One region of the Pseudoalteromonas sp. BDTF-M6 genome, then DNA from elsewhere that is predicted to be linked to it. Evidence: predicted binding sites of a transcription regulator. Region 1 holds the regulator's gene; each other region holds the start of a gene.
The links. The regulator MetJ, encoded in region 1, represses methionine synthesis genes. The targets are predictions, from matches to a motif close to TAGACGTCTAGACGTCTA.
Positions count from the first base shown of each region.

Region 2: a site for MetJ is predicted at 1,782-1,799, ahead of KD147_RS14680 (methylenetetrahydrofolate reductase). Genes of this name have one in related genera too.
Region 3: a site for MetJ is predicted at 1,711-1,728, ahead of metK (methionine adenosyltransferase). Genes of this name have one in related genera too.

Region 1 covers NZ_JAGXTQ010000008.1:27,916-31,202, reverse strand. The annotation lists gene KD147_RS15470 (malic enzyme-like NAD(P)-binding protein) at 525-1,772, shown strand; gene metJ (met regulon transcriptional regulator MetJ) at 2,001-2,321, opposite strand; gene metB (cystathionine gamma-synthase) at 2,497-3,287, shown strand, end outside.
Region 2 covers NZ_JAGXTQ010000007.1:12,672-15,958, reverse strand. The annotation lists gene KD147_RS14685 (M16 family metallopeptidase) at 1-1,572, opposite strand, end outside; gene KD147_RS14680 (methylenetetrahydrofolate reductase) at 1,839-2,795, shown strand; gene KD147_RS14675 (S41 family peptidase) at 2,937-3,287, shown strand, end outside.
Region 3 covers NZ_JAGXTQ010000004.1:379,166-382,452, reverse strand. The annotation lists gene KD147_RS11640 (START domain-containing protein) at 1-398, shown strand, start outside; gene metK (methionine adenosyltransferase) at 445-1,596, opposite strand; gene tkt (transketolase) at 1,945-3,287, shown strand, end outside.

The DNA.
Region 1 (3,287 bases):
TCATTGCTTATTAGAAAAAAGCACCTTCGGGTGCTTTTTTTGTGCCCATTAGTCAGGCATGTTGGCTTTATGTCTTGCTAGACAACCTTCTCCCACTTCCCGAACACAATTGGTGATATCCATTCCCGGTATTGATGCAGGTCACTTGGCTTTTTTTGTCCTCCATAGTATTTATAAAACTATAAACAATGCAGTTAAATGAAGGGAAAATGAAGCGATATGCTCTTATTTCTTGAAAATAGCACGTGAGTCTATCTTTTATTCTTTATTGTTATATCGGTTGTGTTTTTTATATCTTTAGTTATGATTTATGCAGCTTCAGTTGCTTTTTTTGACCCCGTACAGGCATGGGAATGTCGCTCATGCTGGGGGAAATTAAAATAATTAACCGGGAACATGATGCTAAAACCGCTTAATTTCGCACAACAGGATAGACCTGATATTGCTTGGAATATAGCTGGAAAAGCAGTATTGTTTGCCTGATACCTGAACTCTCACCAACATTTCTAGCAGGATACTTTTTCATGTCAGACTTTCGTCAACAAGCTCTCGATTATCACGCTCTTCCCGTTCCTGGCAAAATCAGCGTTGAGCTGACTAAAAGTGCGGAAACGGTTAATGACCTCGCTTTGGCCTATAGCCCAGGTGTGGCCGAGCCGGTACGCGAAATTGCCGCCGACGCCAACAACGCATATAAGTACACCGCGAAGGGCAACATGGTTGCGGTTATTTCTAACGGTACAGCAATTTTAGGCTTGGGTAATTTAGGTCCATTGGCATCAAAACCTGTGATGGAAGGTAAGGCGTTATTGTTCAAGCGCTTCGCCGGCCTTGATTCGATCGATATCGAAGTAAAACACCGTACTACGGAAGACTTTATCAACACGGTGGAAAACATTGCCGATACTTTCGGCGGTATCAACCTGGAAGACATCAAAGCACCTGAGTGTTTTGAAATTGAAAAAGCGTTGATCGAGCGTTGTAACGTGCCAGTTTTCCACGATGACCAACACGGTACCGCGATCGTAACCGCGGCGGGTATGCTTAATGCCCTTGAGATTCAGGGTAAAGATATCAGCGACGCATTGATCGTGTGTTTAGGTGCCGGTGCGGCGGCGGTAGCCTGTATGGAACTTTTAATTAAATGTGGCGCTCAGCGCGAACACATTTATATGCTTGACCGTAAAGGCGTTATCCACACACGTCGTGACGACCTGAACGAATACAAGCAGTTATTTGCGAACAACACGGACAAGCGTACCCTGCAAGACGTGATTGCCGATGCCGACGTATTTGTGGGTGTATCTGGCCCGGATCTGCTTTCAGCCGAAGAGTTAAAGCTGATGGCCGACAAGCCCGTGGTCTTTGCCTGTTCAAACCCGGATCCGGAAATTAAGCCGGAAGTAGCACATGCTGCCCGCCAAGATTTGATCATGGCAACGGGTCGCTCTGATTACCCGAACCAGGTAAACAATGTATTGTGTTTCCCATTTATTTTCCGCGGTGCCCTGGATGTGCGCGCAACGGCCATTAACGATGAAATGAAGATCGCTGCGGTTGAGGCCATTCGTAGTATCGCTAAAGAGCCGGTACCGCAAGAGGTGTTAACGGCATCGGGTGTTACCGAGTTAGAGTTTGGCCCACAGTACATTATTCCTAAGCCTATGGACCCGCGTTTATTGCCTCGTGTTGCTAAGGCGGTAGCCGAAGCGGCTGTGGCATCTGGTGTGGCGCAAATTGAGTTGCCAGCGGATTACATGAACGATAAGTAATTTATACCAACTCAGTTAAATAGCTGATCATTCTAGCGGGCTAAATATCATGCTCACGGCGTTGGAGTTTTTCTATGTAGAATAGCTACATAAGAAAAATTCCGCCTTGTTAGCACATCATTTATCCAGCGCTATATCTGATCACATACTTAAAAGAATTGGTATTATTTGTCTCCAAAAAAAAAGCCCCAAGTTATGCTTGGGGCTTTTTTTTTGTGTTTGGAAACATTAATCGTCACCGATTTCCGGGATCTCTAACCCCATTTCCGCCATGATCTTACGCACTTCTTGCGGCACTTTTTCCGGATTATCCTTACGTAAGTCTTCATCGCTGGGCAGCGGCTGTCCGGTAAAGGCGTGTAAAAACGCTTCACAGAGCAATTCACTGTTGGTGGCATGACGCAGGTTGTTCACCTGGCGTCGGGTGCGTTCGTCTGTTAATACTTTTAAAACGTTGAGCGGGATTGAAACGGTAATTTTCTTTACCTGTTGGGCTTTCTTACCGTGTTCCGCATAAGGGTGAATATACTCACCATTCCACTTGGCCATAATTTGCGTCTTGTTTTTGGTCACTTAGGCATCAATAAGGCCGAAATTTTATCGTGTTGGAAAGGATAGTCAAATATTCCTCATATAGCTATTTAGACGTATAAATGTTTTGACATCTATATCGGGATATTTTAACCTTTTGGACGTCTAAACATCTATTTTAATTGGAGGCACTATGCCTAAGCTAAATAAACAGACCATAGCGGTGCGCCATGGCATTGATGCCGATCAGCACCATGGCGCAGTTGTGCCCCCAATTTATCTATCCACCACCTATTCTTTCGCCGACTTTGATACCAAGCGACAATATGACTATGGCCGCAGCGGAAATCCCAATCGCGATATTCTCGCAGAGACTTTGGCCGAGCTAGAAGGCGGCGCCCGCGGCATCATTACCGCTACCGGCATGGCGGCGGTGCACCTGGTAACGCAACTGCTGACACCCGAAGATACCCTGGTGATCCCCCATGACTGTTATGGCGGCAGCTATCGATTATTTACCTCGCTTGCAAAGCGTGGTTTGTTGCAGGTGAAGGTGGTGAATTTCACCGACGCTCAGTGCTATCAGCAACTGATCGCTGCTAAACCAAAATTGGTATGGGTTGAAACCCCGAGTAACCCAATTTTACGCTTGACCGATATTAAGGCAGTGTGCGCGGCCGCGGCTCAAGTAGGAGCCCTGGTGGCGGCGGATAACACCTTTTTATCGCCGGCGTTGCAAAACCCACTGGCATTGGGTTGCGATATCGTGGTGCATTCAACGACTAAGTACATTAACGGTCACTCCGATGTGGTGGGTGGTGCCGTGGTTTGCAAAACTGCGGAGCTTGGCGAAGAGTTGGCCTGGTGGGCGAATAATATTGGCATTACCGGCGCGCCATTCGATAGCTACCTGACCTTGCGTGGGCTGCGTACCCTCAAAGTCCGCCTGCGCCAGCATGAGGAAAACGCGCAGGCCATCGCCGA
Region 2 (3,287 bases), on a different contig from region 1:
CATCGCAGCTGTGAGTGCTGCCACACCTTTTTTACCTTCAGGATCCGCCGCTGCACCGGTGTAGAACAACCAGTTTACGTCAACCAGAGGGGAGCTGTTGGTTTTATCCAGTACGCTAAAGAATTGCTCGCTTGGCTTGTTATTGATCTCGGTTACCAAGGCATCGAGCTGCACTTCGGTATCAAAGCCGGCGACCTTGTCCTTGGCCGACATGGTAACCGTGGTGCGGCTGCTATCGGTAAAGTACTTATTGGCGATGGCGCGAATGTCTTCGGCACTGACGCTGTCGGCACTTTGGTAAAGGGCATTGATCACCTCTGGGTCACGCTCAAAGTGCATATAGTTGGCCAGCGTCGAGGCGATGGCCTGTGATGAATCCAGGCTATTGATAAAACTGTATTTAGCGTTTGATTTCAACGCCGCCAGTTTGCCTTCATCCACCAACTCGGTGCGCGCTTTGGCATAGGTTTGGTTAATGGCATCACGCACTACGGCAAGGTTTTCTTCGTCATCAACCTTAACGAACACATGCAACAGGCCCGGATCTTTTGTTTCCGGGTTGTAGGTAAACATTTGCGAAGCTATTTGCTTTTCAACCACCAACTGCTGGTATAGCTCCGAGTTTTCAGAGAAATAAAGTTGTGACAACAGGTCCAACGCGGCGCGGTCCTTGGTATTTGGGTTCCACTCGGTGCCCTTATACGAAACCAGCAGCCAGTGCCCCGGTAAGCCTTCGTACTGCTCATGCACATAACGTGGCGCAGCTTGTTTCGGCTCTACCGGAATATCCGCCTGATAGTCACCACGCTGCCAGTTACCCCAGTGCTTTTTCACCATTTCAATGGTTTCTTTGGGGTCTACGTCGCCGACGATCACCAAGGAAACGTACTCGGGCTTATAGAAGCGCTTAAAGAAGGTTTGCCCGTACTCGCTTTGGTCCGGCATGGCTTCGATGTCTTCGAAGAAGCCCATGGTGGTGTGCTCATAGGTGTGCTTGTCGAACGCTTCTTTGCGCACCGCGGCCAGTAGCTTACGAATAGGGCTGGCATTGTTTTTTAGGTATTCGCCCTTCACCGTCAGCGCCTCGGTGCGGAACTGCTCTTCGGTGTAGCTGAGGTTTTGAAATACATCGGCTTTCACCTCCAGCACCTTGTCTAAATGCTGCTTGGAAAAATTAAGGTGATAGTTGGTGTAGTCATTGGTGGTGTAGGCACGGTTATCTACGCCTGAGTTTTTCATGATATCGGCATACACATCTTCCGGGAATTTTTCCGAGCCTTTGAACATCATGTGCTCGAAAAAGTGGGCAAAGCCGGTTTTACCTTCCTCTACTTCGTTGCGCGAGCCTACCGAAACCGGGATCTGTAGCGAGACCACATCTGGGTAATCGGTTTTAACCACCATGACCCGCAGACCATTGTCTAGCTCTTCTAATACATAGTCCTGGGCAAATACTTTATTGTTTTGCTGTGCCGTTTCAACTGCAGCACTTGTTTGCGTTGTCTGTGTGCTTTGACATCCGCCTAGCGTCAGCGCCAGCGCGATACCCGAAGCAATGACCGATAGTTTCATCTTCCTACCTTGTGTTATCTGATTGTTATCTGATTTTTGATCCAATCCATTATGCAATAAATTCACTCACTGCGCGTAATCGACACCCGATTTTGCTGTAAACAAATGTGTCAAAGGGGCGTTACAAGGGGTTTTACGACCCCGCTTGCAGAGGTTCAACTTGAATTGAACTCAACACCCTTGAGTAAGTTTCACTAGAAAGGGCTGTATAGACGTCTAAATGGCTGTTATAGTTGTTTCATCAACCGCATATGGGAATGAGGATCATGGCGCTAACACTGCAAGAGAAAATTGAAGACCCCCGCCAAGGGGTTTACCTTATCGGCACCACGCCACCAAAGACAGGCACCGACGACACCAAGCTGCAAGCCATTGCCGAAAAGCTGCTTGGGCGCTTACACGAAATCGAGTACGACGGCGTGGTGGTTTACGATATTCAAGATGAAAGCAGCCGCACCAATGTGCCCCGCCCTTTTCCGTTTAAAGAGACCATTGACCCGCGTCACTACAGTGGCTTGTTGCGTCGTTTGTCACAGCTCGATGTGATCACCTATAAGAGCGTGGCCCAGCGCAGCGCCGGCGAGTTTAACCAGTGGTTAGATACCACCTACCAGGAATATAACCTCAATAATCTGGTCTTGGTCGGCAGTCCATCGTCATCCGGTGACATAAAGCTGAGCCTGAACGATGCCTATAGCCACCTTGGCGAGCACGACCACGATTTCTTTTTGGGTGGCGTCACCATAGCCGAGCGCCATGCCAGCAAGGGTAATGAGCACGAGCGTTTGCTGACGAAAACGGACCAAGGTTGTAAGTTTTTCATCTCGCAAGCGGTCTACAACGCCCAGGCGACCATAGACTTGATCACCAGCTATGCCCGCAGCTGTCGCCAGCAAGGTCTGACGCCGCAGCGTATTATCCTCACCTTTACACCCTGCGGTGGTGAAACCACCCTGGACTTTATGCAGTGGCTGGGCATTTCCGTACCCGAGGCAACCAAGTGGCGCATGCTCGATGCTGACAACACCTTAAGTGAGTCGGTGCGTATTTGCCGTGAGAACCTGGATTTAATTCTGCGTAGCTGTGCTCATTTAGGGGTGCCGTTGGGGTTAAACATCGAGTCTTTAACCAATCGTAAAGAAGAGATCGATGCGTCGATTAACCTTTATCGCCTGCTTAAAGCGACCATGGAGTTAAGTCTGGCCGAGCGCCTTATCGCTTAAACGTCTATCGATTTACCCATCATTCTTTTGCTTAACTTTTGCGCCACCACATATGGTGGCGCTTTTATTATAAAAATTGCCTCTTTAAACCCTTTAGCAACTTACAGCGTCTAACCCCTTAAATTAATAGGGACTTTTACAATGTTTGTAGCAAGATTCATTAAACTCACAGCGTTATTAATCACGGTACTTTTTCATCAGACCTGGGCCAGCTCTGATTTAACCGCTATCCATTCACTGAATAAAACCATCACGCCTGAGCAGATGCACGATGACATTGATACATGGTGGCGCTGGGTCAAAGATACTCATCCTGATTTGTCTTTGCGCATTGAGGATATCAAGACTTTTGAAAGTAAGTTAAATGAACTCAAAAGTGAGCTTGATTCTCCCCTAAGCGTTAATGAATTTCTCACACACATTAGTGTTTTGAACGGTCAATTCAATGATGGTCATATGAATATAATGATCCCTAGCCAGCGTCGCCTAGTG
Region 3 (3,287 bases), on a different contig from region 1:
GTGCCAATCAAACCCTGGTCTTTACCCTTCTAAATTCGCCCTGGCCGGTGGCCGACAGGGAGCTCTACACCGAATCTTGTTACCAAGCCCTGCAGGGGCAAAGCTCACGCTTGTTAATCCAGAGTCTGGACCCCGACCAAGAGGTGGGGAGAGGGCGAGTACGTATCAAAGAGTTAGAAGCGCTGTGGACGCTAACGCCGCGAACGGATGGTTTGGTGTTGGAATATGAGGTCGTGGCCGACCCGGGCGGTGCCATTCCTACCTGGCTGAGTAACAGGGTGTCGCTAAACAGTGTCTACAAGACGCTGATGAATTTACGCCGGGTGCTGCCTAAAACCCAGGTCATGTCACCTCTGCCTTTGCAAGAAGGTGATTGCTCCGGCTTTAAGCAGAAATAAAAAAAGCGCTCAGTGAGCGCTTTTTTCTATGCGGTTTGCGGTTGCCTTAGAAGCCCGCGTCTGCTTTTAATGCTTCTACTTTGTCCGTCGCTTCCCATGGGAATTCGTCGCGACCGAAGTGACCGTAAGCAGCGGTAGGCTGATAAATAGGACGCTCAAGGTCAAGCATCTGGATCAGGCCGTAAGGACGTAGGTCGAAGTGCTTGCGGATAAGTGCAATTAGGTGCTCTTCGTCTAATTTACCTGTGCCGAAGGTCTCTACGCTGATAGAGGTAGGCTCGGCCACACCGATAGCGTAAGACACTTGAATTTCACAACGATCTGCGAGGCCGGCGGCAACGATGTTTTTCGCGACGTAACGGGCTGCGTAAGCTGCTGAACGGTCAACCTTTGATGGATCCTTACCAGAGAAGGCACCACCACCATGACGGGCCATACCACCGTAAGTATCTACGATGATTTTACGACCAGTCAGACCACAGTCACCCATAGGGCCACCGATAACAAAACGACCGGTAGGGTTGATAAAGAACTTAGTGGCTTTGGTGATAAGCTCGGCCGGAAGTGTTGGCTTGATGATGGTTTCCATCACAGCTTCTACCAGGGCGTCTTGTGAAATGGTGTCACAGTGCTGAGTTGAAAGAACAACTGCGTCGATACCAACCGCTTTACCATTTTCATAGGCAAAGGTTACCTGAGACTTTGCATCAGGGCGAAGCCAAGGTAGCTCGCCGTTTTTACGAACGTGCGCTTGACGCTGTACTAGGCGGTGTGAATAAGTAATAGGAGCAGGCATCAATACGTCTGTTTCGTTACAGGCGTAACCGAACATTAGACCCTGGTCACCGGCGCCTTGATCTTCTGGGCGTGCACGGTCAACACCTTGGTTGATGTCTGGAGACTGCTTACCAATGGTGTTTAGGATGGCGCATGAATCCGCATCAAAGCCCATATCTGAATGGGTGTAACCAATTTCACGTACTGTTTTACGAGTAAGCTCTTCGATATCAACCCAAGCGCTGGTGGTGATCTCACCGCCAACCATAACCATGCCGGTCTTTACATAGGTTTCACAAGCGACACGGGCGTGCGGGTCTTGCTCCAAAATAGCATCTAATACCGCATCTGAAATTTGGTCAGCGATTTTATCCGGATGTCCCTCGGATACTGACTCAGAAGTAAATAAATGTTTTGCCATTGGTCTTTTCTCACAAGTCTCGCGCTTCCCAAACTCGTCACCAACCTCTGGGCGCAGCGCAGCATAAAAATAAGGCGCGTATTCTAGCTAAATGATCGCACCTTGCATAGCAATTTTACGCCTAGACGTCCAAATTACTTATTTCCATTCTCCAAGCCTATTGCTTGCCCTTAAATAAGCTAAAGTTTTTACTCTAGTTGATGAGTAATTCTAAAGTCACCCGCTTTGGCCATAAGTTTTATTTGCAGGGGGCGTATGAATAAGTAAAAATGGGCACCTATTTTGCCTTCGCTAGCATGAGCAAAGGCGAATCTTCCAGCGCAAATACACTTAAAGGTAGGAGAATTCATGCCATCTCGCAAAGAACTCGCTAACGCCATCCGCGTCTTGTCTATGGACGCCGTTCAACAAGCTAAATCAGGTCACCCGGGTGCCCCTATGGGCATGGCCGATATCGCCGAAGTCCTTTGGCGCGACTATTTAAAGCACAACCCTACTAATCCTCAGTGGGCTGATCGCGACCGATTTATCCTGTCCAATGGCCATGGTTCAATGCTGATTTATTCGCTGCTACACCTAAGCGGCTATGACCTACCTATGGAAGAAATTAAAAACTTCCGTCAACTACATTCAAAAACACCGGGTCACCCAGAGTATGGGTATGCGCCGGGTGTTGAGACCACTACGGGTCCATTAGGTCAAGGGATCACCAATGCAGTGGGTATGGCTATCGCCGAGAAAGCCCTGGCTGCGCAATTTAACCGCGAAGGTCACGACATTGTTGATCACTACACCTATACCTTTATGGGTGATGGCTGTTTGATGGAAGGTATCTCGCACGAAGCCTGTTCATTGGCGGGTACTCTGGGCCTTGGCAAGCTGATCGCATTTTGGGATGACAACGGCATCTCCATCGACGGTGAGGTAGAAGGCTGGTTTAGCGATGATACTCCTGCACGTTTTGAGTCTTATGGCTGGCACGTGGTGCGTGGCGTTGATGGTCACGACAGCGAAGCGATTCGCGCGGCCATCGAAGAAGGTCGTGCTAACTCAGACAAGCCTACCCTTATTTGTTGTAAAACAGTGATTGGTTACGGCTCACCGAATAAATCGGGCAGCCATGACTGCCACGGTGCACCGTTAGGTGATGAAGAAATTAAAGCGGCACGTGAATTCCTAGGTTGGAGCCATGACGCTTTCGTGATCCCTCAGGACGTTTACAGCCAGTGGGACGCAAAAGAAGCGGGTCAGCAAAAAGAGCAAAGCTGGAAAGATAAGTTTGCTGCCTATAAGGCTGAGTTCCCTGAACTAGCAGCGGAATTTGAGCGTCGTCAAAACAGTGAGCTACCTGCGGATTGGGCTGAAAAGTCACAAGCCTACATCGAGCAGCTGCAAGCAAACCCGGATAACCCGGCAACGCGTAAAGCATCACAAAATGCCCTGAATGCCTTCGGTCCTATGCTACCTGAGTTTATGGGTGGTTCGGCGGACTTGGCCGGCTCAAACCTAACGCTATGGAGCGGCTCTAAAGGCTTGACCAGTGATGATGCCAACGGCAACTACATCTTCTACGGTGTGCGTGAGTTCGGTATGTCGGCGATCATGAATGGTATCGCACTGCACAAAGGTTTTATTCCTTACGGTGCGACCTTCTTGATGTTTATGGAATACGCTCGTAACGCCGTACGTAT